DNA from 2 places in the Streptomyces sp. NBC_00341 genome. Region 2 is predicted to be linked to the other one. Evidence: riboswitches for the same ligand, from Rfam matches in the RefSeq annotation. Region 2 holds a riboswitch; the other holds the start of a gene.

Region 1 (15,786 bases), 5.2 Mb from region 2:
CGGTCCTGGACCGGCTGGTCGAGCCCTGGTGCACCGAGGCCGGACAGCCCGCCTTCTACCGGCAGATCAGCCAGAACGACCAGCGGTTCACCGACGAGATCCAGCACCGCTACGGCGGGATCGAGCTGCCGGTGCTGATCTGCTGGGGCGCACAGGACACCTGGATCCCGCTCGAACGCGGCCATGAACTGGCCGCCCTCGTGCCCGGCTCCGAGCTGCGGATCATCGAGGGCGCCGGGCATCTGGTGCAGGAGGACGCACCGGCCGAACTGACCGCCGCGCTCACCGGCTTCCTGCGGACGTCCCTGAACCCCTGATCCCCGTACAGCGCCATGACGCCCGCCGCGTGCCGTGCGCGCGGCGGGCGGTGCGGGCGCCTTGGCGTCCGGGTCAGCCGCGCGGGGCCTTGGCGAGCTGGCGGGACTGGGCGACCAGCCGGTCGGCGCTGTCCCACACCTCGGCGTCCTCCTCCAGGAAGCCACCCGCGAGGTTGCGGGTGGTGATGGAGACGCGGAGCGGGCCGGGGGCCGGGCGGCAGCGGATGTGGGTGGTGAGTTCGATGGTCGGGGTCCAGCCCTTGAGCCCCAGCTCGAACGAGGTCGGCGGCAGCGCGTCGACGGTGAGCAGCAGCGAGAGCGGGTCGGCGTCGCGGCCGTCCGCGAGCCCGAACCAGCCTCGCATCTCGCCCTTGCCGGACGGCTGCCCCACGGCCCAGCCGATCGTCGCCGGGTCCAGCTTGATGTCGAGCCGCTCGGTGATGGCCGAGCTGCCGGGGATCGGGGCCGGTCCGTCGCTCGGGCCCAGGCAGTGTTCGCGGGGCGGGATGGCGGGCGCCTTCGCCGTGGTGCGGATCTCGTCGCTCAGGGCGTCCAGGTCGCAGTAGGTGGCGAGGACCCGGATGCGTTCGACCTCGGTGCCGTCGTCCGCGTACTGGAAGAGGGAGGCCTCGCCGGTGGAGAGGGTGCGGCCGGTCCGGACGACCTGGGTGCGGATCACCGCGGGCCCGGGGACGGACGCGGTGAGGTAGTGCGCGGAGACCGAGAGGGGGTCCGGGTGCGGGAGGGCCTCGCCGAGGGCGCGGCCGAGCAGCGCGAGCAGGTAGCCGCCGTTGACGGCGCGGATGATCGTCCAGCCGGCGGAGAGCTCGGCGTCGTAGACGCCTTCCTCGCGGAGGGTGACGGCGGTGTCCCGGTCGAACTCGCTGTCGCCGATGGTCGCCTGCGCGGCCTCTGCCGCCTGCGTTGCTGCCTGTGCCATGAAACGCACGGTACACCGATTGTATTACTGAGCGGTAGCTTTTTCCGGATGGTGAGACGCCGGACACCCCGCGCTATCCCTCATCGGCCGTGGCCGAGCGGCGGTTGTAGGCGCGCGGGGCCCGCCAGTGGTAGCGCAGCGCCAGCAGCCGCAGCACGAACGCCGTGATCACCGCGGCCCCGCTGGTGAAGGCGTTGAGCGCGTCGAAGCGGATGCAGAGCACGATCATCGCGGCCCCCACGATCGCGGGCACCGCGTACAGGTCGCGGTCCCAGCGCAGCAGCGAGGGAACCTCGTTGGCGAGCACGTCCCGCAGCACACCGCCGCCGACCGCGGTGGCCAGCCCGAGCGCCGCCGAGGCGGTCAGGCCGAGGCCGTAGTCGTACGCCTTGACCGTCCCGGTGACGCAGAAGAGGCCGAGCCCGGCCGCGTCGAAGACGTTGATGCCGACCTGGATCCGTTCGACGTGCGGATGCAGGAAGAAGACCAGACCGGCGGCGAGCAGCGGGGTGGTGAAGTACCCGAGGTCCGTGAAGGCGGCCGGCGGCACCGCGCCGATGATCATGTCACGGAACAGCCCCCCGCCCAGCGCGGTGACCTCAGCGAGTACCGCGATGCCGAAGACATCGAAGTTCTTGCGTACGGCGAGCAGAGCGCCGGAGATCGCGAAGACGAAGATCCCGACGATGTCGAGCGCATGCTGGACGGTGGGCGTGAACAGTTCGTTGAGCACCGGGCAATTGTGCCGGTCCTACTCCTTGGGGCTGTCCTCCGCCGTCTCCGAGGGTGTTGCGGCGTCCCCCTCGGTGGGTTCGGTGAGGGTCTTGGACGGCTTCTCCGCGGAGCTGTCCGGCTTGGCCGGCGTGATCAGTTCGACCGTTTCCCGGGCCACGGCAGGCTGCTCTCCGGGCGCCTGGTCCGGGGCGTTCTCCGGGTGGTGGCAGGCGACCTGGTGGCCGGTCTTGAGCGCGATCAGCGGCGGTTCCTGCGTCTTGCAGATCTCCGTCGCCTTCCAGCACCGGGTGTGGAACCGGCAGCCGCTGGGCGGCGAGATCGGTGAGGGCACATCGCCCTTGAGCAGGATGCGCTCGCTCTTCACCCCGCGCCGACGGGGGTCCGGCACCGGCACCGCGGACATCAGGGCCTTGGTGTACGGGTGCATCGGTGCCGAGTACAGCGACTTGCGGTCCGCCAGCTCGACGATCTTGCCCAGGTACATGACCGCGATCCGGTCCGAGACATGGCGGATGACCGACAGGTCGTGCGCGATGATCACGTACGTGAGGCCCAGCTCGTCCTGGAGGTCGTCGAGCAGGTTGACCACCTGCGCCTGGATCGACACGTCCAGCGCGGAGACCGGTTCGTCGGCGACGACGAGCTTCGGGCGCAGGGCGAGCGCGCGGGCGATGCCGATGCGCTGGCGCTGCCCGCCGGAGAACTCGTGCGGGTAGCGGTTGTAGTGCTCGGGGCTGAGCCCGACCAGCGACAAGAGCTCCTGCACGTGCTTCTTGAGACCGCCCTCGGGCTCGACGCCCTGCAGCTTGAACGGCGCGCTGACGATCGTGCCGATCGTGTGCCGCGGGTTCAGCGAGGAGTACGGGTCCTGGAAGATCATCTGGACGTCGCGCCGCATCGGCCGCATCTTGCCCATGGACAGGTGCGTGATGTCGCGGCCCTCGAACTCGACCTTGCCGCCGGTCGGTTCGATCAGCCGGGTGATCAGCCGGCCCATCGTCGACTTGCCGCAGCCGGACTCGCCCACGACGCCCAGGGTCTCCCCCGGGAACACCTCGAAGCCGATGCCGTCGACGGCCTTGACCGCGGCGACCTGCCGGCCGAGCAGTCCCTTGCGGATCGGGAAGTGCTTGACCAGGCCCTCGACCCTGAGCAACGGCTCGCGCGAGTCGGTGGCCTGCTCGGGGATCGTCACGTCCTTCTCCAGCACCGGGGAATTCTTCTTCTCGCTCACGTCACTCACGTCGCTCACATCACTCGGATCGCTCACAGCTTCGGCGCAATCTGTTCGGTCCAGATCCGGGACCGCTCCTCCGGTGCCATGTGGCAGGCGGCGAAGTGTCCGTCACCGACCTGCTCCAGCTCGGGGCGCGTCGTGCGGGTGACGTCGTCCTTGGGGATGTCCGCGTACGGGCAGCGCGGGTTGAACGCACAGCCGTCCGGGACGTTGATCAGCGACGGCGGCTGGCCCTTGACGGGGATCAGCCGGTCGGTCTCCTCACGGTCGATGCGCGGCATCGAGGTGAGCAGACCCCAGGTGTACGGGTGCTGGGGCTCGTAGAAGACCTTCTCCGCCGAACCGCGCTCGATGCACCGGCCGCCGTACATCACCAGGAGCTCGTCGGCCATCTCCGCGACCACCCCGAGGTCATGGGTGATCATGATGACGGCGGAGCCGAACTCCTTCTGCAGGTCCCGGATCAGGTCCAGGATCTGCGCCTGGACGGTGACGTCCAGGGCGGTGGTCGGCTCGTCCGCGATGAGCAGTTCCGGGTTGTTGACCAGGGCCATCGCGATCATGGCGCGCTGGCGCATACCGCCGGAGAACTCGTGCGGGTGGGAGTCGACCCGCTTGTGCGGCTCGGGGATGCCGACCCGGTCGAGCATCTCGATGGCGCGGGTGCGCGCGATCTTCTTGCTGACCTTGTTGTGGACCCGGTACGCCTCGACGATCTGCCCGCCGACCGTGAAGTACGGGTGCATCGCGGAGAGCGGATCCTGGAAGATCATGGCCATCTTGCGGCCGCGCAGGGCGCGCACCCGGTCGTCGGACGCGCCGATCAGCTCCTCGCCGTCCAGCCAGACCTCGCCGGAGATACGGGCGTTGGGGGCCGTGCGGTGCAGGCCCATCACGCCGAGCGAGGTGACGGACTTGCCCGAGCCGGACTCGCCCACGATGCCGAGGGTCTGTCCGGGCTTCACGTCGAAGCTGACGCCGTCGACCGACTTGACCAGGCCGTCGTCCGTCTTGAAGTGGATGCGCAGGTCCCGTACGGAGAGGAAGGCCTCGTCGGCGGCCCGCGCGGCGGCGGGCTTGCCGGCCGCCGCTGTCTGTGACTTGGAAACCTCGGTCACGAGTACCTCACCCTGGGGTCGATGGCGGCGTACACCAGGTCCACCAGCAGATTGCAGACGACGATGAAGAAGGCCGCGATGAGCGTCACGCCCATCACGATGGGCAGGTCGTTGCCCCGGACCCCGTCGATGGCGTAGAAGCCGAGGCCCTGGAACGAGAACACCTGCTCGGTGATGACCGCGCCGCCGACCAGCAGGCCGAAGTCCATGCCGAAGATGGTGACGATCGGGGTGAGCGCGGCCCGCAGACCGTGCTTCCCGATGATCACGTTCTCCTTCAGACCCTTGGCGCGGGCCGTACGGATGTAGTCCTCACCCATGGTCTCCAGCATCCCGGCTCTGGTGATGCGGGCGTAGAGCGCGGAGTAGAGGAAGGCCAGCGAGCACCATGGGATCAGCAGGTTCCAGGCCCATTCCAGCGGATTGTCCGTGAACGGGACGTAGGTGATGTTCTCCCAGACGGGCCACTGCACGGTGAACACGCCGAGCGCGAGCATGCCGGTGAAGAAGATCGGCAGCGAGACACCGGCGAGGGCGACGGCCATGAAGAAGCGGTCGAGGAGCGAACCCCGCTTGAGCGCGGAGACGACACCGATCGCCACACCGCTGATCAGCCAGATCACCGCGGCACCGATGGCCAGCGAGAAGGTGACCGGGATACGTGCGGTCAGCTCGGGCCAGACCTCGACGTGGTTCTTGAAGGAGAAGCCGAAGCAGGGGGCACCGCAGTGCGAGACCTCGGGGCCGAACGTGTAGTCCGCGCCGACGAAGATCTGCTTGATGAAGTGCCAGAACTGCTCGTACAGCGGCTGGTCGAGGCCGAGGTTCTGTTTGACCGCGAGGATGGACTGCGGATTGGCGTCCTTGCCCACGTACTGGGCCGCCAGTTGGTCCATCGTCTGCCCGGCGAGCCGGGGGACGAGGAAGAAGATCGCGAAGGTGACTGCGCTGACGATCAACAGCAGCAGTACCGCGCCGAAGACGCGTCGGATGATGTACGCAGCCACAGCTATCCGGCGCCGGTATCTGTCTGCCGGGGGTGACCCGTGCGGTCGGACACCGTGCCTTCACCTGCCTTTCAGGACATTTCTGGGGGCCCGGGGGGCCGCTCCCCGGGCCGCGCCGTGTGCGCGCGGCCCGGGGAGCGGGGCCGTACCTACTTGGCGGAACCCATCAGCACGTAGTCGTACATGCCGAGGTAGGCCTGGGTGACCGTGACGTTGGTCGCGGACTTCGGCCGGAGCAGCAGGTTCTTGCGGTAGATCAGCGGCACGGCGGTCGCGCCTTCGGCCACGGCCTTGTCGACGTCGCCCCACGCCTTCTCACGGGCGGCGGTGTCGGTGTTGGCGATGCCCTCGTTGAGCAGCTTGTTGATCTTCGGGTCGTTCAGTTCCTGGACGTTGTTGCCACCGGACGGCTTGATGGCCGAGCCGTTGATGATCTGGTCCAGGAAGCCGAAGCCGGTCGGCCAGTCGGCACCCCAGGCGCTCATGATCATGCCGAGCTTGTTCGCGTGCACGTAGCTCGGGTTGCCCGCGAAGTTCGAGAAGTACTTACCGGCCGGGAAGCTCTTGATCTCGGCGTTGATGCCGATCTTCTTGAGCGAGGCCTGCACCGCGGTGACCATGGACATCTCGGCGGGGCGGTCGGAGCGGGCCGAGATCTTGGTGTCGAAGCCCTTCGGCTTGCCGCACTGCTTCAGCTCGTCCTTGGCCTTGGCCTCGTCGCCCTTGTGGCCGGCGGACTCGTACAGGTCGAACTTGCTGTAGCCGTTGACGGTCGGCGGCAGCAGGGTCGTCGCGACGTCACCCTTGGGGTCGCCACCCTGGGCAATCTGGACCGACGCCTTGTCGAGGCCCCACTGGACGGCCTTGCGGCAGTGGATGTTGTCGAACGGGGCCACGTTGACGTTCAGACCGATGTACGAGGTGGCGCCCGCGTACGAGTTGTCCGTCTGCTTCTTCAGGTCGGGCTTGGTGATCACGTCCGGCTGGGTGGCCGGAGCGACACCGGTGCCGCCGCCGTCAACGGTGATGTTGTCGGAGATCAGGTTGTTGTCGACCGTCTCCTGCTTCACCTTGAAGCGGATCGTCACCTTGTCCGGCAGGGCCGGACGGTTCGGGTCGGTCTTCGGGTCCCAGTTGGAGTTGCGCACGAGGGTCGCGCCGCGGCCCTCGTCGTACGACTCGAACTTGTACGGGCCCGAGGACACGATGTGCTTCACGTAGTCGGCACCCTTGTCCTTCGACGCCGGCACGGGGGCCGTCTGCGAGAAGGTCGCCAGGTAGTCGAAGTCCGCGAAGGGGTCCTTCAGCTTGAAGACGATCGTGGTGTCGTCCGGCGTCTCGATGGAGGAGATGCCGCCCGCGCTCTTGTCCTTGTACGGGCCCTTGTACTTGTCGCCGCCCGCGAGGTGCGCCTTGAAGTACGTCGGGCCGTTGGACAGGGCCTCCGGCGCGAAGTTGGAGCGCTCGACGGCGTACTTGACGTCCTTCGAGGTGATCGGGGTCCCGTCCTCGAACTTGAGACCCTTCTTCAGCGTGTACGTCCAGGTCTTGGCGTCCGCGCTCGCCTTGCCGAGGCCCTCCGCGAGGTCCGGGACGACCTCCAGGCCGTCCTTGCCCGCAGCCGGCTTGAACGATGTCAGGGTGCGGCCGTACAGGCGGGAGAGGTTCTGCACCCAGCCGTAATACGTGTTGCCGGGGTCGAGGGAGTCGGGCTCGTCGGAGAGCTCGATCTTGACGGTCCCGCCCTTCTTGTCCGACTTGTTGACGACCGACGTCAGCGCGGCGTCGGTGGCGCCGGAGCCCTTGCCGCCCCCGCCGCCGCCGTTGTCGTCGTCGGAGCCGCTGCACGCGGACGCGCCCAGCATCAGGACCACAGCCGTGGCAACCACCGCTGTCGTTTTACTGGTCTTCACCTGAGGAAATTCCCCTCAATCGATGGTTGCCATGGCATGTCGCACGTCATTGTGACGAGCGCCCTTGGGACCTATTTGCTACGGGGGTCGAGGGCATCACGCAGCCCGTCTCCCAGCAGGTTGAACGCCAGGACCGTGATGAAGATGGCCACGCCTGGCACGATCATGTACATCGGGTCGTTCTGGTAGAAGTCGATCGCGTTCGTGAGCATCCCGCCCCAGGAGGCCTGCGGCGGGGCGATACCGACCCCGAGGTAGCTGAGACCCGCCTCGAAGAGGATGTTCGAAGGGATCAGCAGCGTGGAGTAGACCAGGATGGGCGCCACCAGGTTCGGCAGCAGCTCCCGGAAGAGGATGAAGGGGCCGCGGGCCCCCAACGAGCGGGCCGCCTCGACGAATTCGCGGTTGCGCAGGCTCATCGTCTGGGCCCGGACGATACGGCCCATGTACGGCCAGCTGAAGAAGCCGATCACGAAGATCAGTACCGCGAGCCGCAGCGGCAGCCCTTCAAGACCGAACGCACCGTCCTGCAGCGCCGCCGAGATGGAGATCGCGAACAGCAGCAGCGGGAAGGCCAGGAAGGTGTCCATCATGCGGCTGATGACCGTGTCGACCCAGCCGCCGTAGAACCCGGAGACCACGCCGAAGAAGACGCCGATCACCACGGAGAGCAGGGTGGCGCCGACGGCGACGACGAGGGAGACCCAGGAGCCCTCGATGATCCGGGACAGGATGTCGCGCCCGTACTGCGGTTCGACGCCGAGCGGATGGCTCCAGCTGATGCCGCCCCAGTCGCCCTTGGGCGCCAGCAGCGCGGGGTCGATGAGGTCCTGGTGGAACTCGTTGGGGTCCAGACCGAAGACGGCCTGGATCGGCTTGGAGAGGACGGCGAGCAGGACCAGCAGGATGACAACGATGCCGCCGGCGACGGCCACCTTGTCGCGCTTGAAGCGCGACCAGGCGATCTGCCCGAGCGAACGGCCTTCGATCTGGCTCTGCTTGACTCCCGTGAGTACTGCCTCCGGCTGAGCCTCGGCAGCCGATCCGGTGGTCTCGATCGGTGCGGTCACAGTGCCTTTGACCCCTCCCGCCGGCGGTGGCCGGCCCTTGCTCGCCGCGGTAACGGCCTGGCGCTTGTGGGCCGCGCGTGTTCACGCGGCTTCTGGCGTCTCGGTGCGAAAACGGTGCGGAACTCTGTGCGGAAACTCGATGCGGTGCTCGGTGCGGTACTGGGTGCGGAAATGCGTCTGCGGAATGTCCGCCGGGGCAACCTCGTACAAAGGGCCGACGATCCCCACTAGCCGGGAGTCTTCAACGCAGTTGCGATCACCCGCCAGACCTGACGGGGAATGTTTGCTCAAACGTGATGCGGTCAGTGAGCTTCCGTTATCCGGACAGGTGGATCGAGTGAGCGGACCACTCGCCCGCTAATCCACCAGAACGGACATGCCGCCCAACAGGCGTTATTGCGTGGCGATTTGGGTGACCGGGAGGGTCACCTTGTCCGCCGGAGATACCTTTGTCCGCTCCGGCGGGCGCACTAGTAGGTGTGCGGAGCCGGTCCGGGTGCCTGCGGGTAGCCGTAACCGGGAGCGACGACGCCACTGCGGCCGGCCGGGGCGTGCGACTCGCGGTCGTAGAACGGACGGGAGTTGGCCCGCAGCCACATCGCGACGGGGTCGTACTCGTCGGACATGGCGACGGTGGAGACCGGCAGCCCCTCCGGGACCGCGCCGATCGACTGCTGCATCATCGCGCGCACCGCGTCGACGGAAGGCTGGCCCGTGTCGTACAGATCGAGTCCGATGGCGAGATACGGCGCCCCGAGCGCGGGCTGCACCCAGGCGCGGCGCAGCGAGCGGACCGCCGGGGTGTGGTGGGCGTTCTGCGTCAGCTGGGCGTAGAACTGCGGGGTCTCTAGGGCGGGGTCGCTGATCCGCAGCGGACCGGCGGGCATCCGGTCGAGGCCGGTGGCGATCCGGCGGAGGTCGAGCCAGGGGATGCCCACGCCGCCGCCCGGGGCGTGCGGATTGAGCCAGATGCCCCAGCGGTCGGGGAACAGCGCGCGGGCGATGTCGCGGCCGCCCACCACCTCGTGGGCCCGGTGCCAGCCGCTGGCGGCCAGCTCCTGGGCGGAGGTGACACAGGGGGCGTAGCCGAGGCCCTCGACCTCCATGTTGCCGTACTGGGCGTCGGGCGAACCGGACCGGCCGTGCCAGAGCAGCATCCAGATCCGGTCGGCCGCCAGGGCCTGGAGCAGAGCCTCGTACGCGTCGTAGCGACCGGGCGTCACTTGGCGCAGCATGTTCTCGACCCGCCCGGCCGCCGCGGTGCCTGACGCACTCACCCTGGTCCCGCCCCTCTTCGATCCACTGTGTCGGCCTGCCGCTCCCGGGGCACACGGGTGCGGCGCGGTGCCGAGGCACCAGCCATCAAACCAGCTTAGGCGCCGGTCATGACACCGACTTGACGCCATGGTCCGCCGCCGTCACCCCCCGGTGCGGCCGGGCCGCGCTACTCGGCGGGGCGCTGGAAGAACGGCCGGATCCGCGCACGCATCCAGTCGGCGACCGGGTCCTGCGCCACGTCGAGCAGGACCAGGTTGACCGGCCACGGCGGCTCGACGCGGCCGAGCGCCAGGCCCAGCGCGTCCATGGGGGCGTTGCGCCCCGCGCCGTCCCAGGTCGAGAACTCGACGCCGACGAAGAGGACGGGGTCGCCGCCCTCGATGCTGGCGAGGGTCCTGCGGGCGCTGAGCACGACACCGCTCCGGGCGAACTCGTCGGCGGCGGCGGCGAGGAAGTCGACGGGCTCCTCCTTCCAGTCCGGCTCGTAGAGCCGGACCCGGCCACCGCTGGCCGGTCCGTCGAGCACACTGCGTCCGGCCCGGCAGAGTTCGGCCACGGCGGGCGGCGGGAGCGGCATGCCGACGGCGCCGCCCGGATTCACCGCCAGGCCGAGCTGCGGGGGCAGTCCCCGGGCGAACTCGACGGCGGGCGCCACGGTGAAGGACATATGGGTGCCGACACAGCTGAGGAACTGCTGCTCGGAGCTGAACACGGGGACGTACACCCCGCCGTCGATCTCCAGCGTGGGCAGGTCCAGGTCGGTGGAGTCCGGCCCGCCGCCGTTGGGCAGGGGCACCCAGAGGTGGCTGCGCCCGAGCACCTCCACGAGCCGGCCGCCCGCCTCCGGGCTGCCGAGCGAGGCGCCCAGCACTTCTTCTAGCTCATTGGCCGGCCATCCGCCCTGCGGGTGGATGGGGTCGTGCGCCGGAGTGTCCACTGCGTTACCTTTCTCGCCCCCGTCTCGTGCAGCAAGAGGTTAGGGCCTTTCGTCCGCGAAGGTGATCCGGGTCAGCAGCGCCGCCGCCTCGCGGTCCAGCAGGACCGCCGATACGCAGCCGAGCGGCAGCAGTCCCGTCTCGGTGTCCCGCAGCAGCCTCCGCAGCGCCCTGCGGTGCCGGGCGAACGCGTATCCGGAGACGCCGCGCCCCCGCTCGACCTGCCCGGCCCGCGCCGTCTGCGGGCTGACGTCGAGCAGGACGAGGTGCAGGACGCGGCCGCGCCGCCGGGCGTCGCGCGCCAGCCAGCCGCGCACCCAGGACTGGGTACCGCAGTCGTGGACGACGACGGAGACGCCGGAGCGCAGCACCCGCCACAGCCCCCAGTAGTGGGCGACGCGGACGAGCGGGCGGTAGAGGGCGTAGGGGACTGAACGCGGCAGCAGGGCGGCCCAGCGGTCCCTGGTGTCCTGGGAGTCGATGACGTGGGCGGACACGGTCCGCCCGATCAGGGTCGATTTGCCGCTGCCCGGCAGTCCGGAGACCACCACCACATCGCCGGCCACGAAGTGCAGGGCGCGCGGGCTGTGCCCGGCCCGGTCGCGCAGGTCCCGGACGACGGGTCCGCGCGGGCCGCACGCCTCCCGGGCCGGCGCGCCCGGCTGTGCGGGCAGTGCGCCGTGCGCGGCCCCCGCGGTCGTCGCGTACCGCTGCAACGTCATCGCCATCCCCCTGTCGGCCGACCCACACCTGCCAAGAAGTGTAAAGAAAAGGTAATGCGGCACAAGCGCGCGACCCGCCGGATCCGGTGGGGTACCGGCGCCCCACTGACCGCAGATGCGTGCGATGATGACCCGGCCAACTGCATAAAGGCCGCTTGAATCCGCGCGGGAGAGTTCCGGCCACCGGCCGGGCGCCGAAGGAGCAAGATCCTCCCTTGAATCTCTCAGGCCCCGTACCGCGTGGATGAGGCAGATCTGAAAAGCGAGTCGCCCCGCGGCTCCACCCAAGGTGCAAGCCGAACCCCTCAGGGGCCTCTCGGCGAACCTCTCAGGTTCCGATGACAGATGGGGAGGGATCGTCCTCGTCGTCATGCCCTGGGAGCCATATCCATGAGCACCGCCCCCCGTCTCACCGCCCTCGATGCCCTGCACCGTTCGCTCGGCGCGACCATGACCGACTTCGCGGGCTGGGACATGCCCCTGCGGTACGCCAGTGAGCGCGACGAGCACATCGCCGTGCGTACGAAGGCCGGCCTCTTCGACCTCTCCCACATGGGCGAGATCACCGTCACCGGTCCGGCCGCCGTGGACCTGCTGAACTTCGCACTGGTCGGCAACATCGGCACCGTCTCGGTGGGCCGGGCCCGCTACACGATGATCTGCGCCGAGGACGGCGGCATCCTGGACGACCTGATCGTGTACCGGCTGGAAGAGACCGAGGCCCCCGAATATCTGGTGGTCGCCAACGCGGGCAACGCGCAGATCGTGCTGGACGCGCTGACCGCCCGCGCCGGGGGCTTCGACGCCGAGGTGCGCGACGACCGCGACGCGTACGCGCTGCTGGCCGTCCAGGGGCCGGAGTCCCCCGCCATCCTGGCCGCCGTCACCGACGCGGACCTGGACGGGCTGAAGTACTACGCCGGGCTGCCCGGCACGGTCGCCGGGGTCCCCGCGCTGATCGCCCGTACCGGCTACACCGGCGAGGACGGCTTCGAGCTGTTCGTCGCCCCCGGCCACGCCGAGCAGCTGTGGCGGGCGCTGACCGAGGCCGGCGCCTCCCGCGGCCTGATCCCGTGCGGGCTGTCCTGCCGCGACACGCTGCGCCTGGAGGCGGGCATGCCGCTGTACGGGCACGAGCTGACCACCTCCCTCACTCCGTTCGACGCCGGTCTCGGCCGGGTCGTGAAGTTCGAGAAGGAGGGCGACTTCGTCGGCCGCAAGGCCCTGGAGTCCGCCGCGGAGCGCGCCGAGACCGCCCCGCCCCGCAAGCTCGTCGGCCTGGTCGCGGAGGGCCGCCGGGTGCCGCGCGCCGGATTCCCCGTCGTCGCCGGCGGCCAGGTCATCGGCGAGGTCACCTCCGGCGCCCCGTCGCCCACCCTCGGCAAGCCGATCGCCATGGCGTACGTCGACGCCGCGCACGCCACGCCCGGCACCGAGGGCGTCGCGGTGGACATCCGGGGCAGCCACGAGCCGTACGAGGTCGTGGCGCTGCCGTTCTACAAGCGCCGGAAGTAACGGCCGCCCGCGTCCAGAAGTGACGCAGTCGCGTCTCACACCGTAAGACCATCGTTCATCAGCACTCCCCCGCGTACAGGAGAATTCAGGTCATGAGCAACCCCCAGCAGCTGCGGTACAGCAAGGAGCACGAGTGGCTGTCGGCCGTCGAGGACGGCGTGGCCACGGTCGGCATCACGGAGCACGCGGCCAACGCGCTCGGTGACGTCGTCTTCGCCCAGCTCCCGGAGGTCGGTGACACGGTGACCGCGGGCGAGACCTGCGGCGAGCTGGAGTCGACCAAGTCGGTCAGCGACCTGTACTCGCCGGTGACCGGCGAGGTCACGGCCGCGAACCAGGACGTCGTGGAGGACCCCTCGCTGGTGAACTCCGCACCGTTCGAAGGCGGCTGGCTGTTCAAGGTGCGCGTCACGGAGGAGCCGGCCGATCTGCTCTCCGCCGACGAGTACACCGCGTTCTCCGGCAACTAAAGACCCCAAGGGACCACCTGATGTCGCTTCTCAACTCCTCCCTCCACGAGCTGGACCCGGACGTCGCCGCCGCTGTCGACGCCGAGCTCCACCGTCAGCAGTCCACCCTCGAAATGATCGCCTCGGAGAACTTCGCTCCGGTCGCGGTCATGGAGGCCCAGGGCTCCGTCCTGACCAACAAGTACGCCGAGGGCTACCCCGGCCGCCGCTACTACGGTGGCTGTGAGCACGTCGATGTGATCGAGCAGATCGCCATCGACCGCGTCAAGGCGCTCTTCGGGGCCGAGGCCGCGAACGTGCAGCCGCACTCCGGCGCACAGGCCAACGCCGCCGCGATGTTCGCGCTGCTGAAGCCGGGCGACACGATCATGGGCCTGAACCTGGCGCACGGCGGTCACCTGACCCACGGCATGAAGATCAACTTCTCCGGGAAGCTCTACAACGTGGTCCCGTACCACGTGGACGAGACCGGTGTCGTGGACATGGCCGAGGTCGAGCGCCTCGCCAAGGAGTCCAAGCCGAAGCTGATCGTCGCCGGCTGGTCCGCCTACCCCCGCCAGCTGGACTTCGCCGCCTTCCGCCGCGTCGCGGACGAGGTCGGCGCGTACCTGATGGTCGACATGGCGCACTTCGCCGGTCTGGTCGCCGCGGGCCTGCACCCCAACCCGGTGCCGCACGCCCACGTCGTCACGACCACCACGCACAAGACCCTCGGCGGTCCGCGCGGCGGCGTGATCCTCTCCACCCAGGAGCTCGCCAAGAAGATCAACTCGGCGGTCTTCCCCGGTCAGCAGGGCGGCCCGCTGGAGCACGTGATCGCGGCCAAGGCGGTCTCGTTCAAGGTCGCGGCGGGCGAGGAGTTCAAGGAGCGCCAGCAGCGCACCCTGGACGGCGCCCGCATCCTCGCCGAGCGTCTGGTGCAGCCGGACGTCACCGAGGTCGGCGTCTCCGTGCTGTCCGGCGGCACGGACGTGCACCTGGTCCTGGTGGACCTGCGCAACTCCGAGCTGGACGGCCAGCAGGCCGAGGACCGGCTCCACGAGCTGGGCATCACGGTCAACCGGAACGCCATCCCGAACGACCCGCGACCGCCGATGGTCACCTCGGGCCTGCGGATCGGCACGCCGGCGCTGGCCACCCGCGGTTTCCAGGCGGCGGACTTCACCGAGGTCGCGGAGATCATCGCGTCCGCCCTGAAGCCGTCCTACGACGCGGACGACCTGAAGGCACGCGTCGTCGCGCTCGCCGAGAAGTTCCCGCTGTACCCCGGCCTGTAGTCCGGACCTGCACATTTGCACATCGGGGCGGGGCACCACGCACACTGAAAGGTGAGCGGGGTGCCCCATCCCTTGCCCCCCGCTCTTGCCCCCGCTCTTCGGGCCGACCCGGCCCGTACCGCACCACCCGGCAGACAACGGCGTCTACCAGCGCTTTGAGGAGTCACCCGTGGCCATCTCGGTCTTCGACCTGTTCTCGATCGGCATCGGCCCGTCCAGCTCCCATACGGTCGGCCCGATGCGCGCGGCCCGCATGTTCGCGCGCCGGCTGAAGAACGAGGGCCTGCTCGCCCACACCGCCTCGATACGCGCCGAGCTGTTCGGCTCGCTCGGCGCCACCGGCCACGGCCACGGCACGCCCAAGGCCGTGCTGCTCGGCCTGGAGGGCGAGTCCCCCCGCACCGTCGACGTCGAGACGGCCGACGACCGGGTCACCGAGATCCGCTCCACCGGCCGGCTCAACCTCCTCGGCATGCACGAGATCGACTTCGACGCCGACAAGCAGCTGGTCCTGCACCGCCGCAAGAGGCTGCCGTACCACGCCAACGGCATGACCGTCTTCGCGTACGACCGCGACGGCGCCCCGCTGCTGGAGAAGACGTACTACTCGGTCGGCGGCGGTTTCGTCGTCGACGAGGACGCGGTGGGCGAGGACCGGATCGTCCTCGACGACACCGTGCTGAAGCACCCCTTCCGCACCGGCGACGAGCTGCTGCGCCTCGCCCAGGACACCGGTCTGTCGATCTCCTCCCTGATGCTGGAGAACGAGCGGGCCTGGCGCACGGAGGACGAGATCCGCGCCGGTCTGCTGGACATCTGGCGCTCCATGCAGGCATGCGTCTCCCGCGGCATGTCCCGCGAGGGCATCCTGCCCGGCGGCCTCAAGGTCCGCCGCCGCGCCGCGAACACCGCCCGCCAGCTGCGCGCGGAGGGCGACCCGCAGACCCACGCGATGGAGTGGATCACCCTCTACGCGATGGCGGTCAACGAGGAGAACGCCGCCGGCGGCCGCGTCGTCACCGCCCCGACGAACGGCGCCGCGGGCATCATCCCGGCGGTGCTGCACTACTACATGAACTTCGCGGCGGGCGGCGCCACAGAGGCGGAGAAGGACGACAGCGTCGTCCGCTTCCTGCTGGCCGCCGGCGCGATCGGCATGCTCTTCAAGGAGAACGCCTCCATCTCCGGCGCCGAGGTCGGCTGCCAGGGCGAGGTGGGCTCCGCCTGCTCCATGGCCGCGGGCGCCCTCGCC
Region 2 (15,786 bases):
GTGGCCGCGGACTTCCCGATGACCCCGGCGATCTCGCCGTACGGCAGCTCGAAGACCTCGCGGAGCACGAACACCGCCCGCTCCGTCGGCCCGAGCGTTTCGAGGACGGTCAGCATCGCGATCGAGACGCTCTCCGCGAGCTCTACGTCCTCGGCGACATCGGGGCTGGTCAGCAACGGTTCCGGCAGCCACTCGCCGACATAGTCCTCGCGGCTGCGTGCCAACGTCCGCAGCCGGTTGAGCGACTGCCGCGTGACGGTCCTGACGAGGTACGCCCGCGCGTCGTTCACCCGCGACCGGTCGACCTCGGCCCACCGCAGCCAGGACTCCTGCAGCACGTCCTCCGCGTCGGCCGCCGAGCCGAGCATCTCGTAGGCGACCGTGAACAGCAGACTGCGATGGGCGACGAACGGGTCCTCGGTCATGCCGTCGACGCTACGCCGGACGTCTCAGGACGCGCGGCCAGCGGGATCTCGCAGGCATCGGAGTAGCCCTGCGAGGTGATCCCGTGCGCCGTGTTGCACCGGGCCGCCAGGTTGGCGAAGCCGATGAACACGGTGATCTCGACCAGCGCCGCCGGGCCGAGCCGGCCGAGCAGACTCGCCGACAGCTCATCGGTGACGGTCGGCGGCGTGTTCGTCATGGCCTCGGCGTACTCCATCACCTCCCGCTCCAACGGCGTGAACACCTCCGACTCCCGCCAGCGCGGCACCTGGCTCGCCTTGGTCAGGTCCAGCTTCTGGTTCAGTGCCGCGAAGTAGTTGATGTCGAGGCACCAACTGCAGCCGATCTGTGCCGCGACGGCCATGTGCGCGAACGTCTTGAGGCTCGCGTCGGCCGCGTCCCAGGTGGCCACCTTGGCCGAGAACTCCTGGTTGGCCTCGGCGAGCTCGGGGTTGTTCCACAGCACCTCGTTGGGCTCGGGCACGGAACCGAGCTGCTTGATCAGGTTTTCGCGGAGCTCGGCGGGGAGCTCGGCCTTCGGGATGCGCAGTGCCATCGTGTTCTCCTCTGACGTTTTCCTGCTTTGGCATGAAGACACCGCCGGGCCCGCGAATGTGACACCCGCCCCGAGTCGGGACAGATCAGTCCGCGGATCCGGAATTGGCCTTGGCCCACGGCTTCGCGGCGCGCCTACGGTCGCGGCATGAGGATTCGAATCGTCGACGCGTTCACCGACCGCCCCTTCACCGGCAATCCCGCGGGCGTCCTGCTGCTCGGCCCGGAAGGCTTCCCCGACGACAGCCGGCTCCAGCAGATCGCGGCGGAGCTGAACCTGTCCGAGACCGCGTTCGCGCACCCGCTGCCGCCGGGCGGCGCCGCGGACTGGGCGCTGCGCTGGTTCACCCCGGCCACCGAGGTCGACATGTGCGGCCACGCCACCCTCGCCACCGCCCACGTCCTGCACAGCACGGCCGTCGCGAGCGGAACGGTGCGCTTCACCGCCCGGTGCGGCATCCTCACCTCGACCGCCCGGCCGGACGGCTCGCTCACGCTCGACTTCCCCACCGCGCCGCTGACCCCGGAGGCCACGCCGGACTGGCTGGCCGCCGCTCTGGGCGCGGAGCCCGTATCCGTACACGACACGGGCCCGCACACCGGCGACCTGCTCGTGGAACTGGCCGACGAGGCGGCCGTACGGGGACTGACCCCGGATTTCGCGGCACTGGCCGCCCACTCGCGGCGCGGCGTCATCGCCACGGCCGCGGCCACCGGGTCCGGCTACGACTTCGTCTCACGCGGCTTCTTCCCCGCCGTGGGCATCGACGAGGACCCCGTGACGGGCAGCGCCCACACCGCCCTGGCGCCGTTCTGGTCGGCCCGGCTCGGCCGCGACGAGCTGACCGGCCTCCAGGCGTCCGCCCGGTCCGGTCGCGTCCGCACCGCACTGCGCGGCGACCGGACCCTGCTGACCGGCGACGCCGTCACGGTCCTGGACGGAGAACTGCTCGTCGCCCGGTAAGGGCCGGACGCTCACGGGGTGGGCAGCCAGCCCACTTTTCCGGCGAGCAGCGCGTATCCGACGAACGCCCCGATGTCGAGCAGGGCGTGCGCGGCGACCAGCGGCCCCACCCGCTGCCAGCGGCGGTACAGCAGCACGAAGACGACGCCCATCACCATGTTCCCGATGAACCCGCCGATCCCCTGATACAGGTGGTAGGAGCCCCGCAGCACCGAACTGGCCACCAGGGCGGCCATCGGGGTCCAGCCCAACTGCCCCAGGCGGCGCAGCAGATAACCGACGACGATCACTTCCTCCAGTACGGAGTTCTGGACCGCCGACAGGATCAGTACCGGGAACTTCCACCACACGTCGGGCAGCGACTCCGGGACGACCGTGAGGTTGAATCCGGCGGCCCGGACCACCAGGTAGAAGGCCAGCCCCGCGCTGCCGATGCCCGCCGCGACCAGCGTGCCGCGCCCCAGGTCCGATCCCGGCCTGGTCCGGTCGAAACCGATCGCCCGCAGGCCCGTTCCCTCGCGGATCAGGAGATGGGCGACCAGCGCCACGGGCACCAGCGCGGTCGCGATACCGAAGAGCTGCCAGGCGAGATCCAGCCAGGGACGGCCGGGTGCGTAGGAGCTGTTGAGCGTCGCCGCCTGGTCCTTCAAACCCCCTGGTTTCGTCAGTGATCCGACAAAACTGATCAGGGCAGACACCCCGCTGGCTCCCAGCGAGAGCGCCAGCACCAACACCGTCTCGGACCGCAAGATCCGTCGTGACACGGCCTCCTGAGGATAAGAATCAGCCACGCGCCCCGCCTCCACCTGTACACCTGCCTTCAGTTGTGCATTCACGTCCCATGCCACTCCCCGCCCCGCTAGGGTCTCGAATACAGGTACGAAGATCATGCGCGACAGGCCGGGGGACAAGCACCATTGCCGATGGTGTGGTCCCCCTTTTCCTTGTTCATCCTCAAGGAGGGGCACCACCGACATGGGACGTCACAGCTTGCCCGACGACTACACGACGGACGGAAGCGGGGACCGTCCACCGAACCGCCGTCGTACCGTAGCCATCGCCACCGCGCTCGTTCTCGCCGTGGCGGCGGGAACGGCGGTAGCGGCCCAGGGGGGCTTGCTGTCGTTCTCGAAGTCCTGCGACGACTCCGCGGTGCACCTGTCCATGGTGGCCTCGCCCGATATCGCGCCCGCCGTGCGCGCGGTGGCCGACAAGGCCCGCAGGGACGATCTGAGATCCGACGGCCACTGCCTCGACGTGGAGGTGCTGGCCCGTGACTCGTACAAGGTCGCCGACGCCCTCGCCGCCGGCACCAGCAAGCCCGACTACCAGATGTGGCTGCCGGATTCCGACCTCTGGCTGAGCCGGGCGAAGGGGACCGGCGACGCCGTGCCCGTCACTCCGGGCGACTCCGTGGCCTCCTCCCCGGTGGCGCTGGCCATGGTGCCCTCCGCCGCCAAGACCCTCGGCTGGCCGAAGAAGAAGTACACCTGGGCCGAGCTGATGGCCACGGCCATGGAGTCCGACAAGGTGCGGCTGGGCTCGGCCGACCCCGCGCGCAGCGCCACCGGCCTGCTGGCGCTCACCAGCATCGGCGCGTCCTCCGACAAACAGGGCGGGGACAGCGACACCAGGGTCGCGGCCACCGCCAAGCTCCTCGCCCAGCGGATGTCGGACGGCGACACCCAGGTGCTCGGGACCCTGGCCGGCGACGACTCGGGCGCCGAGGAGGGCAATCCCGCCCGCAACCAGGCCGTGCTGCTGTCCGAGCAGGCCGCGTTCGCCCACAACGCCGATTCGACCGGGGCCGGGAAGCTCGACCTCTTCTACCCCAAGGACGGCACCCCGCTGCTCGACTATCCCTTCGCGCTGGTCAACGAGGATCAGCTCAGTACGGACAAGAGCCGGGCGGCGCTGCGGTTCATGACCCTGCTGTCCGAGGAGAGCGCGCAGCGCACACTGGAGGAGCACGGTTTCCGGACGGTCGACGGCACGGCGGGCGACACTCTGGTCGAGTCGGCGGGCGGCCGGTCGCCTCAGCCGTACGCCACCTCACCCGCCACGGCGCCTTCCGACGAGACACTCCAGGAGACGCTCGGCATGTGGACGATCACCGTGCAGAGCGCACGGCTCACCACCGTCGTCGATGCCTCGGGGTCGATGGCCACGATCGTGCCGGGCCGCAACCAGTCCCGGATGGACGTCACCAAGGCATCCCTGATCGAGGCCCTCAACCAGTTCACCCCGAACGACGAGATCGGCCTCTGGGAGTTCGCCACCAGGCTCGACGGCGACAAGGACTACCGCCGGCTGGTGGCGACCAGCCGGCTCGGGGAGAAGACGAAGAACGGCGGCACCCACCGTGCGAAGCTCACGGACGCGTTCTCGGCGCTGCAGCCCGTGCCGGACGGGGCGACCGGGCTGTACGACACCACGCTGGCCGCCTACAAGGAGGCGCAGCGCACCTACGTGAAGGGAAAGTTCAACGCCGTCGTGATCCTCACCGACGGCTCGAACCAGGATGACCATTCCATCTCGCGCAGCGCCCTGATCGCGGAACTCACCCGGATCGCCGACCCCGAGCGACCGGTTCCGCTGCTCGCCATCGCCGTCGGCCCCGACGCCGACCGCGAGGAGGTGAACGAGATAGCCAAGGTGACCGGTGGCGGCGGCTACCAGGTCAACGACCCGGCCGAGATCCAGGCGGTGATCCTTCAGGCGGTCATGACCGCCGGGCAGAGCGGCCGCGCCGCCCGGGAGTAGCCGCCGAGCCGTGCCGGACGCGAGCGGTCGGAGCCGTCCCGGGACGGAGCCGTCCCAGTCTGGGTCCGGCCCCGGACCCGGACGGTCTGACCCGCCCGGGTCCGGACCCGCCCGGGTCCGGACCCACCCGCTCAGGTTCCCGCGATGCCCACCGGCCAGCTGTGCACGGGCTCCCCGGCCTGCATCAGTTCGGCGTACCGGCGGGTCATGGCGGCGAGAGCGGCGTCCCGCCCCAGTCCGGCCTCGCGCGCCCGGTGATAGGTGTCCGCCTGCCAGGACGCCCCGTTGGTCCGCCGCTTGCAGCGCTCCTCGATGATGCCGAGGTAGTGGTCGCGGTCGGCGGCTTCGATGTTCCACGCGTCGAGGCCGGCGGCCGCCAGCGGCAGCAGTTCGTCCCGTACGAGCTTGGTCACCGGTACCCGGGTCAGCCCGCCGGTGCGGCCGGGCCGGGGCCAGAGCAGCTCGGCGTCGATGCCCCGGCGGCAGGCGGTGTCGAAGTTCTCGGCCGCCGCGGCGAACGGCATCCTCGTCCACACCGGGCGGGACTCCTCCGCCAGGGCCCGCACGAGCCCGTAGTAGAGCGCGGCGTTGGCGATCACGTCCGCGACGGTCGGTCCGGCGGGCAGCACCCGGTTCTCCACCCGGAGGTGGGGAACGCCGTCCGACAGCCCGTACACCGGCCGGTTCCAGCGGTAGACCGTGCCGTTGTGCAGCACGAGTTCCTGGAGCCGGGGCACCCCGCCCTCGTCGAGGACCCGCAGCGGCTCCTCCTCGTCGCAGATGGGCAGGAGCGGGGGGAAGTAGCGCACGTTCTCCTCGAAGAGCTCGTACGCCGAACCCGTCCACCGCTCCCCGAACCAGGTCCTGGGACGCACCCCCTGGTTCTGCAGTTCGGGCGGCCTGGTGTCCGTGGCCTGCTGGAAGAGCGGCGGACGCGACTCCCGCCACAGCTCCCGGCCGAACAGGAAGGGCGAATTGGCGCCCAGGGCCACCTGGACCGCGGCAACGGCCTGGGCGGCGTTCCAGACGTCGGAGAACCGTTCCGGGGTCACCTGCAGATGGAGCTGGACCGAGGTGCAGGCCGCCTCCGGCGCGATCGAGCCGGAGGTGCAGACCAGGTGCTCCACACCTTCGATATCGAGGGAGAAATCCTCGCCGCGCGCCGCCACCATTTGGTCGTTCAGCAGCGCGTAGCGGTCCACTTCGGAGAGGTTCCCGCGGACCATGTCCGCACTGCCGACGGTGGGCAGGATTCCGATCATCATGATCCCGGCATCGACCTCACCGGCCTTCCGGTCGGCATATCCGAGGCCGATCCGCAGCTCTTCGGCCAGCTGATCGAGAACGCGGCCGTCCAGGCGATGGGGAACAATGTTCACTTCCAGATTGAACATCCCGAGTTCCGTCTGGAAATCCCGGCTCGCGATGCGTTCCAGGACCTGTCCATTCAACATCTTCGGCATGCCGTCGGAACCCGCCAGGTTCAGCTCGATCTCCATGCCCATGAGGTTGCGCGGCCGGTCGAATCTCCGCTCCTCCAGCAGCCTCTCCAGCCCCTCCAGGCACTGGTGGAGCTTCCGTCGGTACCTCTGCCGATCGGACAGGTCAAAGGCGCCCGCCACGACCTTCTCCCCCATCGACGTGTCCCTCCGTGAGTGGGCGGCCCGCGGCCCAGGCCGCTCGCGTCACGATCGATAATGCCCAGACGGAGTGATCCATAACGCCCCGCGGACGGTGCACACCCGCTAATCTGATGACCGCGGCCGGGGGCACATTCACTCGGCATGACGCAGTGAGCGGTTTCCGCCGTTCGGGCGCGAAGAATGCGCCGACGCGTTTCAGCCTACCGCGTCGGAGGAAAAACCCGAGGCGGCAGCTGCGCCGGTCACACCGAATCAGCATAATCTCCGCATAATAAAGTCTGGATACCGTCTTGCCGGCAATAGTAGTGACGGCTAGTGGAATCACCGCGTGAACACGTGTCGTATAAACTCCGCGGACGAGGCAGAGAGTTGACGCACCGGCTCAGTCACCGGCCTCCTCTGGCCCCGCACGCCGACAGCGCCGTCTGCACCCGCCCACGCTCCACCGTGTCTCCGAAGTGAGAGGCGACCCACTATGCCCCTGCATGTTCCTCCGGCTCCCGCGCCCGCGCTGAGAAGCGTCCTCGCGGCGCTCGGTTCACCCACCGCGGTCCGCGAGGCCCGAACACCTGCCCTGCGGTCGGCCCAGGGCCCCCTGAGCCCCGAACACCCCCTCCCCGTACACGTGCTGGACCGCGGTGGACCGGGCGGACTCACACCCACCACCCGGCTCGCCGCCTGGCGCTTCCAGATCTGCGGCGCGGAGCGGGCGGTCGCCGCGGCGGACACCATGCTCACTCCCGACGGCTGGACCTTCTCGCACTTCTTCGAGGGCCCCTACATCGCCTCGACCGAACTCGCCCTGCGCCAGGCGGAGGCGGCGAGCACGCACTACCAGCCGAGGCTGCTGTCCATTCCCGAGCTCTACATGCTGGCGCTGTGGCTGCACGAGGACACCGAGGCCGACGCGTCCACCGGGTCCCCCGCCCCGGCCGATCTGCTGGTTCCACTGGCTCCCGCCCCTCCGGGCATCGCGGCACACCGTCCGCACCAGGTCGCCGATCTGCTTCCCGTGATCACCACCCGCATCACGCCCGGCCCCGGCCCCCTGCTCGGCTCCCCGGCCTGACCTCCGGCCGCCCCCCACTTCACTGTGCCCCGCCTCCGATTCCGGTGGCGGGGCACAGCGCGCGGGGGCGCATCCGCGCCCCATCCGGACTAGCCCCATCCGGCCACCCCGAACCACCCGAAGTGACAGGGCAGTTGCGTTGAACCGTCCGGGCGGGTGATGCGTCATGAGAGGAGAAGCAGCGCTGCCGCGAAATCCCTGCGGATTGACGCCCGTGGGGCAACACTGGGACCGGACCGATCGATACGGGGGGCGGCCATGAACACCACTTCAAGCCGCAGGACACTCAACTCAACGCAGCGAAAGAACCCAGCCATGTGTCAGCACCAGCCACCCTGCCCCACAGCCGACTCAGCCGACCGGGAAGCAGCCCGCCCGGTGGCGCACCATCCGGAACAGGGCTGGAGCCTGCTGTGCAACGGCGTCCTGCTCTTCGAGGACACCGGTGAGCTGCTCCCGGACGGGCAGATCATCGCGCCCCACCGGCCGCTGGGAACGGGCCGGGTGGTGAAGGCCGCCTGACCGCGGCAGATACGGGGAGGGGCCGGCCCGGAGAGATCTCCGAACCGGCCCCGACGCAGTCGCGCGTCATACGGCGACGTCCATGACGTCGGTCCCGTCAGTTGTCGTACTCGTCCAGCGGCGGGCAGGAGCAGACGAGGTTGCGGTCACCGAACGCACCGTCGATCCGGCGCACCGGCGGCCAGTACTTGTCCGCGGCGGTGACCCCGGCCGGGAAGACCGCCACCTCACGGCTGTAGCCGTGCGCCCAGTCCCCGCCCAGCGCGGCCGCCGTGTGCGGGGCATTGGCCAGCGGGTTGTCGTCCGCGCTCCACTCGCCGGAGGCGACCTTCTCGATCTCGCCGCGAATGGCGATCATCGTGTCGCAGAAGCGGTCCACCTCCGCGAGGTCCTCGCTCTCGGTCGGTTCGATCATCAGCGTGCCCGCGACCGGGAACGACATGGTCGGTGAGTGGAAGCCGTAGTCGATGAGCCGCTTGGCCACGTCGTCGATGCTGACACCGGTCGCCTTGGAGATCGGCCGCAGATCCACGATGCACTCGTGCGCGACGAGCCCGGCCGGGCCGTTGTAGAGGATCGGGTAGTGCGGCTCCAGCCGCTTGGCGATGTAGTTCGCAGCGAGTACGGCGACCTGCGTCGCACGCTTCAGACCCTCCCCGCCCATCAGGCGTACGTACGCCCACGAGATCGGCAGGATGCCCGCGGAGCCCCACGGAGCGGCCGAGATCGGGCCGACCCCGGTCTCCGGACCGGCGGCGGGCTGCAGCGGGTGGTTCGGCAGGTACGGCGCCAGGTGCGCGCGCACACCGACCGGGCCGACGCCGGGGCCGCCGCCGCCGTGCGGGATGCAGAAGGTCTTGTGCAGGTTCAGGTGCGAGACGTCGCCGCCGAAGTGGCCCGGCTTGGCGAGGCCGACCAGCGCGTTGAGGTTGGCGCCGTCCACGTACACCTGACCGCCCGCGTCGTGCACCTCGGCGCAGATGTCCGCGACGTGCTCCTCGAAGACACCGTGCGTCGACGGGTAGGTGATCATGAGCACGGCCAGCTCGTCGCGGTGCTGCTCGATCTTGGCGCGGAGGTCCTGGATGTCGACCTCGCCGTCGTCGGCGGTCTTCACCACGACGACCCGCATACCGGCCATCACCGCGCTGGCCGCGTTGGTGCCGTGCGCGGAGGACGGGATCAGGCAGACGGTCCGCCCCTCGTCACCGTTGGCACGGTGGTACGCCCGGACGGCCAGCAGCCCGGCGAACTCGCCCTGCGAGCCGGCGTTCGGCTGGATGGACACCGCGTCGTAACCGGTGACCTCGGCCAGCCGCTCCTCCAGCTCACGGATGAGCGTCAGGAAGCCCTGGGCCTGCTCGGCCGGCGCGAAGGGGTGCAGCGCGCCGAACTCGGGCCAGGTGATCGACTCCATCTCTGCGGTCGCGTTCAGCTTCATGGTGCAGGAGCCGAGCGGGATCATGCCGCGGTCCAGCGCGTAGTCGCGGTCGGCGAGCTTGCGGAGGTAGCGCAGCATCGCGGTCTCGGAGCGGTGCTGGTGGAAGACCGGGTGGGTCAGCACGTCGTCGGAGCGCAGCAGCTGCTCGGGCAGCGCGTCGGCGGCCGTGGCGTCCAGCGCCTCGATGTCACCGCTGACACCGAAGGACGCCCAGACGGACGCGATCTCCGTACGCGTGGTCGTCTCGTCACAGGCGAGCGAGACGAGATCGCCGTCGACGAGCCGCAGGTTCACGCCGCGCTCACGGGCGTCGGCCACGACCTCCGCGGCCCGGCCGGGCACCCGGACGGTGAGCGTGTCAAAGTGCGAGCCGGTGACGACCTCGACGCCGCCGGCCCGCAGGCCCTGCGCGAGGATCGCCGCGTAACGGTGGGTGCGCCGCGCGATCGTCCGCAGCCCGTCGGGGCCGTGGTAGACGGCGTACATGCCGGCCATCACGGCGAGGAGCACCTGGGCGGTGCAGATGTTGCTGGTGGCCTTCTCACGGCGGATGTGCTGCTCGCGGGTCTGCAGGGCCAGCCGGTACGCCTTGTTGCCGTCGGCGTCCACGGAGACGCCCACGAGGCGGCCCGGCAGGCTACGGGCGAACTTCTCGCGCACGGCCATGAAGCCGGCGTGCGGTCCGCCGAAGCCCATCGGCACGCCGAAGCGCTGCGTGGTGCCCACCGCGATGTCCGCGCCCAGTTCGCCGGGCGAGGTGAGCAGGGTGAGCGCCAGCAGGTCGGCGGCGACGGTGACGATCGCGCCCAGCTCGTGGGACCGCTCGATGACGGGCCGCAGATCGCGCACGGCACCGGAGGCGCCCGGGTACTGCAGCAGTACGCCGAAGACGCCGCGCTCGGCGATCTCCGCCGGGATGCCGTCGGCCAGGTCCGCGACGACGACCTCGACACCGGTCGGTTCCGCGCGGGTCCGGATCACGGCGACGGTCTGCGGGAGGGCGTCGGCGTCGACCAGGAAGACGCCGTTCTTCACCTTGCCTACGCGCCGGGCCAGCGCCATCGCCTCGGCGGCGGCGGTGCCCTCGTCGAGCAGCGAGGCACCGGAGGTGGGCAGCCCGGTCAGATCCGCGACCATCGTCTGGAAGTTCAGGAGGGCCTCGAGGCGGCCCTGGGAGATCTCCGGCTGGTACGGCGTGTAGGCCGTGTACCAGGCGGGGTTCTCCATCACGTTGCGCAGGATCACCGGCGGGGTGAACGTGCCGTAGTAGCCGAGCCCGATCATCGGGGCCAGCACCTGGTTGCGGTCGGCGAGCGCCCGCAGTTCGGCCAGCACCTCGGCCTCGGTGCGGGCCGTCGGAAGCCGCAGCGCCTCGGTGCTCCGGATGACATCGGGCACCGCGGCCGCGGTCAGCTCGTCGAGCGAGCCGTAACCGACCTGGGCGAGCATCTTCGCCTGCGCCGCGGCGTCGGGACCGATATGACGCTGCTCGAACGGGATTCCCTGTTCGAGCTGGGAGAGCGAAGTGCGACGGGGGGTCATGGTGGAGGCCTCCTGGTCTGTCACGACCTGCGAGGGGCACCGCGGCGCGGGGTGCCCGAACGGCCTCCCCCTCTGTCATCTCAACCTGAGAGCTTCACCGGTGCCACTGCGCGCACCGGCTTTCACCGTCGGTGAGGGAGGGACCCACTCGGCACACATGCCGTGCGGAACCCGCCCTGCTTTCCAGAGTGACCTCGTCCGTGCGGTACGGGGGCCTGAGAGATTCCGGGGAGGATTTGCTCCTTCGGCGCCTCCGGATTCGCTCCGGAGGACTCTCCCGCACGGGGTAAGCAGCCGCCCCCAGCCTACCAGCGGGGTACCCGGCGCAGTTTTCGAGTGGCCAACCCCACGGATCTGCACTTCTGTGGTTCCTGTGGAGTACCCGCGACCAGTGGGAGGGACCGTGCAGACCGACATCGATCCGCGCAGCCTGATCGGCCGCAAGGCCTTCGACCGCGAGGGCACCAAGATCGGAACCGTGGACGAGGTGTACCTCGACGACGCGACCGGTGTGCCGGAGTGGGCGGCGGTGCGCACCGGACTGTTCAGCCGGGACGCCTTCGTCCCGCTGGAGCCCAGCGAGTTCGTCAAGGACGTGCTTCGCGTCCCCTTCGACCGCACCCTGATCAGGGACGCACCCGACTTCGGGGTCGGCCGGCACCTCTCGCCGGAACAGGAGCTCCAGCTCTACCGGCACTACGGTCTGGACTCCCCGCCAGAGGAGACCGCCCCTGACCGGGACTTCGGCAGGCTGGCCGGCCAGGACGAGTAGTCGGCCGGGTCCCGCACGAGCGGCAGCGGATCGGCGGGCCGGAGTGCCGGATCGTCGATGCGGAACGTACGCACCCGGCCGGGCGCCGATTCCGGCTCCTCGAAGCGCACCGTGACCCGGCCGACCCCGCTGCCCTGCACCCAGCCGTGGCCGTGGGCGTCGTGCCGCACGTCGTGTCCGGCCGGCCAGCGGCGGGCCGCGAGCTGCTCGGCGCTCTCCTGTTCCGGCTCCCCCGGCTCCGGCCGGCCCTCGTCCGTTCCCGCGTCCCCGCCGGTCTCCGCACCTCCGGCCTGCCCGGCGGCGGCAAGGTCTGCGGCGAGCCCGGCCGCGGCGCGCTCGTCGGCCGCCTGCGCGAACAGGTCCTCCTGGGTGTAGTCGGCCAGCCCGGTGACGCCCACTCCCAGCAGCCGCACTCCCCCGGTGGTGTCCACGGACTCCAGGAGCCGCGCCGCGGCCTCCCGGACCACCGTGGGGTCGTCGGTGGGCCCGCGCAGCGTCTCGGAGCGGGTCAGGGTCGAGAAGTCGTAACGGCGCACCTTCAGCACCACGGTCCTGCCCGAGCGCTCCGCCGCGCGCAGCCGCTGGACACATCGGTCGGCGAGCCGCTCGACCTCGCTCCTGACCCGGACCCGGTCGTGCAGGTCCATGTCGAAGGTGTCCTCGACCGAGACCGATTTCGCGTCGCGCTCGGCCACGACCGGCCGGTCGTCGTGGCCGGAGGCCATCCGGTGCAGCGAGCTGCCGTGTGCCTTGCCCAGCAGCCGTACGAGCTCCGCCTCGCCCGCCTCTGCCAGGTCGTTCACCGTGGTCATCCCGGCGCGCCGCAGATGGTCCGCGGTGGCCGGCCCGACGCCGGGCAGGGTGCGCACCGGCATGGGCGCGAGCATCTCCCGCTCGGTACCCGGCTCTATCAGCATGATCCCGTCGGGCTTCGCCTCCTCCGAGGCGATCTTGGCCAGCATCTTGGAGCCTGCCAGGCCGACGGATCCACTGAGTCCGGTGACCGCCTCGATCGCCCCGCGCAGCTGCTCGCCGATGGCCAGCGCGGAAGCCGCGCCGTCCGCGGTGCCGCCCGCCTCCAGGTCGACGAAGGCCTCGTCCAGGCTCAGTGGCTCCACCAGCGGCGACAGCCGGCCCAGCAGCTCCATGACCTGGTCGCTCACCGTCCGGTACAGCGCGAAGCGCGGCACCAGATAGGCGGCGTTCGGCGCCAGCCGTCTGGCCTGCGCCATCGGCATGGCCGAGTGGACCCCGAAACGCCGGGCCTCGTACGAGGCGGTGGCGACGACCCCGCGCGGTCCCAGCCCGCCCACCACGACCGGTTTGCCGCGCAGACTCGGCTTCGACGCCTGCTCGGCAGAGGCGTAGAAGGCATCCATGTCCAGATGCAGGATGGTCGGCGCGGCTCTCACATCAACCGATGCTGCCCCATGGCACTGACAATCGCCGGACGGCGACCGCCCGCCGGGCCGGGGTGTCCCGCGCCCGGCCGGGGCTCACCGGGTCAGCCGGCCCGGTTGCGCCGTCGGGCGAGCTCATCGGCGGGGTTGTTCCCGATCAGCGTCTCGCCGGTGTCCACCCGCTCCCCGTGCAGCTGTGACAGCGCGACGTCCACGTCCCGCCAGACCACCCCCACGGCGATACCGAAGACGCCCTGACCCCCCTGGAGCAGCTCTACGACCTCGGCGGGCGAGGAGCACTCGTAGACCGTCGCTCCGTCGCTCATCAGCGTCATGCGCTCCAGGTCCTGGAACCCACGGGCCCGCAGGTGCTGGACCGTGGTGCGGATGTTCTGGAGGGCCACCCCGGTGTCGAGGAAGCGCTTCACGATCTTCAGCAGGACGACGTCCCTGAAGCTGTAGAGCCGTTGTGTGCCCGACCCGTAGGCCGGCCGGACGCTCGGCTCGACCAGGCCCGTACGGGCCCAGTAGTCGAGCTGTCGATAAGTGATCCCCGCCGCCGCGCATGCTGTCGGCCCGCGATAGCCGATGTCCTTGGCCGATGCCACGCCGCCCCCCGCCACCGCAGCCGGCGCAGCCGGCTGCCTGATGGTCTGGTCGGCTGAACTCCCCTGCTGCGGATACGGCCCACCCACTGCCGCACCGTCGCCGCTGCTTCCCACGCCGACCTCCGTCCTTGACCTGCCCACTCGAAGGTAGGCAGTCACCCGGGGTGCGTCAACGATCGCCACACTCGGCACGCCGAGTGATAATCACCCTGAGGGTGGTTTCCCGTGACCCTCGACCGGGAAAGGCTTGTCGGATGCGCTGACGGCGCCCCAACGGGGACGTCACTGACTGTTCGTGCCGAAGTCCTCCGGCGAGATCTGGTCGAGGAATTCGCGGAACTTCTCCACCTCGTCCTCCTGCTCGTCGGGAATCGCGATTCCCGCGTCATCGAGCACCCCGTCACTGCCGTAGATCGGCGTTCCGGTACGCAAGGCGAGCGCTATGGCGTCGGACGGCCGCGCACTCACCTCGACTCCGCTCGCGAAGACCAGCTCCGCGTAGAAGACCCCTTCCCTGAGGTCCGTGATCCGGACCTCGGTGAGCTCCTGGCCCACGGCCTCGAGCACATCCTTGAAGAGGTCATGGGTCAGCGGCCTCGCCGGAGCCATGCCCTGCTGGGCGAAGGCGATCGCGGTCGCCTCGCCAGGACCGATCCAAATAGGGAGGTACCGGTCGCCTCCCACTTCACGCAGGAGCACGATCGGCTGGTTGGAGGGCATTTCCACCCGGACACCCACAACGTCGAGCTCGTTCACACAGCAACCCTAGGACGTGCTTGGCCGGTTTGGGTAGTCGGGGCCCACGCGGATCAGTGGAGTCTGATCTGGAGCGCGGTCTGTACCAGGGCCGAATGCAGCCGCACAGAGAGCTCCGCCAGCTCCTTCGCGGTGGCCTCGGCATGGGCTCTGGTCTGCGGATTCCGGTGCCGGCGCAGGGGTGCGACCACCTGCTCGATCAGCCCGGCCTCCCGGTCCGCGGCCGCCCGCATGGCGCGCAGATGCCGCGGTTCCAGACCGAACCGGCCCAGATCCGCCACGAGCCTGGCGACGGTGACCGTCTCGGCGTCGTATCCGCCGTCGGCCGACGGCACGACCAGACCGTACGACTCCCACGCGTCAAGGTCGCTCTCGGTGACCTCCGCGGCAGCGAGCAGCTCGGCCCGGCCGATGCGGGCGGCGGTGGCCCGGCCCGTCCCGCCGGTCCAGCTGCCGTCGGTGAAGTCCCGCTCACCGTCCGGGGCCGGCAGGGGTGCTCGCTCGCCCCGGGCGACTGCGTCCAGGTGCTCGCGGATGACCTTGAGCGGAAGGTAGTGGTCCCGCTGCATCCGCAGCACCTGGGCGAGCCGCTCGACATCGTCGGGGCGGAACTTGCGATAGCCCGAGGGCGTCCGCTGCGGCTCGACGAGCCCCTCCGCCTCCAGGAACCGGATCTTGGAGATGGTGACTTCGGGAAACTCGTCCCGCAGCTGCAGGAGCACCGTGCCGATGCTCATCGGGCGGTCGTCGGCGGTGGCGGTGCCGTTTCCGGCACCGCCCGTCGGTGTTCTCAGCATGGACCTTCCTCGGGGTCCCCCCGACGGAGTCAGGGGCGGGTCAGATGGCCCGCTGGCTCGCGTAGAAGACCAGCCGGTACTTACCGATCTGCACTTCGTCACCGTTGGACAGCGCGACGGAGTCGATGCGCTCACGATTGACGTACGTGCCGTTGAGGCTGCCCACGTCCTCGACCGTGAAGCTGCCGTCGGGACTCCGGCGGAACTCCACGTGGCGGCGCGAGACCGTCACGTCGTCGAGGAAGATATCGCTCTGCGGGTGGCGGCCGGCCGTGGTCAGATCACCGTCCAGCAGGAAGCGGCTGCCCGAATTCGGACCGCGGCGCACCACCAGGAGCGCCGAGCCGAGCGGCAGGGCGTCCACAGCGGCCTGGGCCTCGGGCGAGAGCGACGGCGCCGACGTCTGACCGGTCGCCTCCGCCTCGTAGGCCTCGAGGCCGGAGATGGAGATGGTCGACGTCGTCTCCGAGGCCCGCTCGGGAACCCCGCCCCTCAGCGGCGCGCCGCAGT

Evidence for each region. Region 2 has a riboswitch for glycine ahead of gcvP (aminomethyl-transferring glycine dehydrogenase). Riboswitches for the same ligand answer to the same signal wherever they lie in the genome.
Region 1: another riboswitch for glycine. It lies ahead of gcvT (glycine cleavage system aminomethyltransferase GcvT); the one in region 2 lies ahead of gcvP (aminomethyl-transferring glycine dehydrogenase).

What each region holds. Positions count from the first base shown of each region.
Region 1 is NZ_CP108002.1:6,353,797-6,369,582, reverse strand. Features, by position in the region: gene OG892_RS28795 (alpha/beta fold hydrolase) at 1-317, shown strand, start outside; gene OG892_RS28790 (thioesterase family protein) at 391-1,257, opposite strand; gene OG892_RS28785 (trimeric intracellular cation channel family protein) at 1,331-1,990, opposite strand; gene OG892_RS28780 (ABC transporter ATP-binding protein) at 2,009-3,199, opposite strand; gene OG892_RS28775 (ABC transporter ATP-binding protein) at 3,259-4,347, opposite strand; gene OG892_RS28770 (ABC transporter permease) at 4,344-5,354, opposite strand; gene OG892_RS28765 (ABC transporter substrate-binding protein) at 5,504-7,219, opposite strand; gene OG892_RS28760 (ABC transporter permease) at 7,339-8,337, opposite strand; gene OG892_RS28755 (enhanced serine sensitivity protein SseB C-terminal domain-containing protein) at 8,808-9,614, opposite strand; gene OG892_RS28750 (enhanced serine sensitivity protein SseB) at 9,782-10,552, opposite strand; gene OG892_RS28745 (AAA family ATPase) at 10,592-11,272, opposite strand; glycine riboswitch at 11,429-11,521, shown strand; gene gcvT (glycine cleavage system aminomethyltransferase GcvT) at 11,663-12,787, shown strand; gene gcvH (glycine cleavage system protein GcvH) at 12,880-13,257, shown strand; gene glyA (serine hydroxymethyltransferase) at 13,278-14,534, shown strand; gene OG892_RS28725 (L-serine ammonia-lyase) at 14,704-15,786, shown strand, end outside.
Region 2 is NZ_CP108002.1:1,178,231-1,194,016, forward strand. Features, by position in the region: gene OG892_RS05150 (RNA polymerase sigma-70 factor) at 1-425, opposite strand, end outside; gene OG892_RS05155 (carboxymuconolactone decarboxylase family protein) at 422-1,000, opposite strand; gene OG892_RS05160 (PhzF family phenazine biosynthesis protein) at 1,148-1,963, shown strand; gene OG892_RS05165 (CPBP family intramembrane glutamic endopeptidase) at 1,975-2,754, opposite strand; gene OG892_RS05170 (substrate-binding and VWA domain-containing protein) at 2,939-4,726, shown strand; gene OG892_RS05175 (glutamate-cysteine ligase family protein) at 4,858-6,363, opposite strand; gene OG892_RS05180 (hypothetical protein) at 6,845-7,438, shown strand; gene OG892_RS05185 (DUF5999 family protein) at 7,754-7,960, shown strand; gene gcvP (aminomethyl-transferring glycine dehydrogenase) at 8,058-10,943, opposite strand; glycine riboswitch at 11,137-11,233, opposite strand; gene OG892_RS05195 (PRC-barrel domain-containing protein) at 11,347-11,715, shown strand; gene OG892_RS05200 (DNA polymerase IV) at 11,640-13,127, opposite strand; gene OG892_RS05205 (MerR family transcriptional regulator) at 13,220-13,837, opposite strand; gene OG892_RS05210 (bifunctional nuclease family protein) at 14,006-14,479, opposite strand; gene OG892_RS05215 (MerR family transcriptional regulator) at 14,533-15,276, opposite strand; gene OG892_RS05220 (FHA domain-containing protein) at 15,317-15,786, opposite strand, start outside.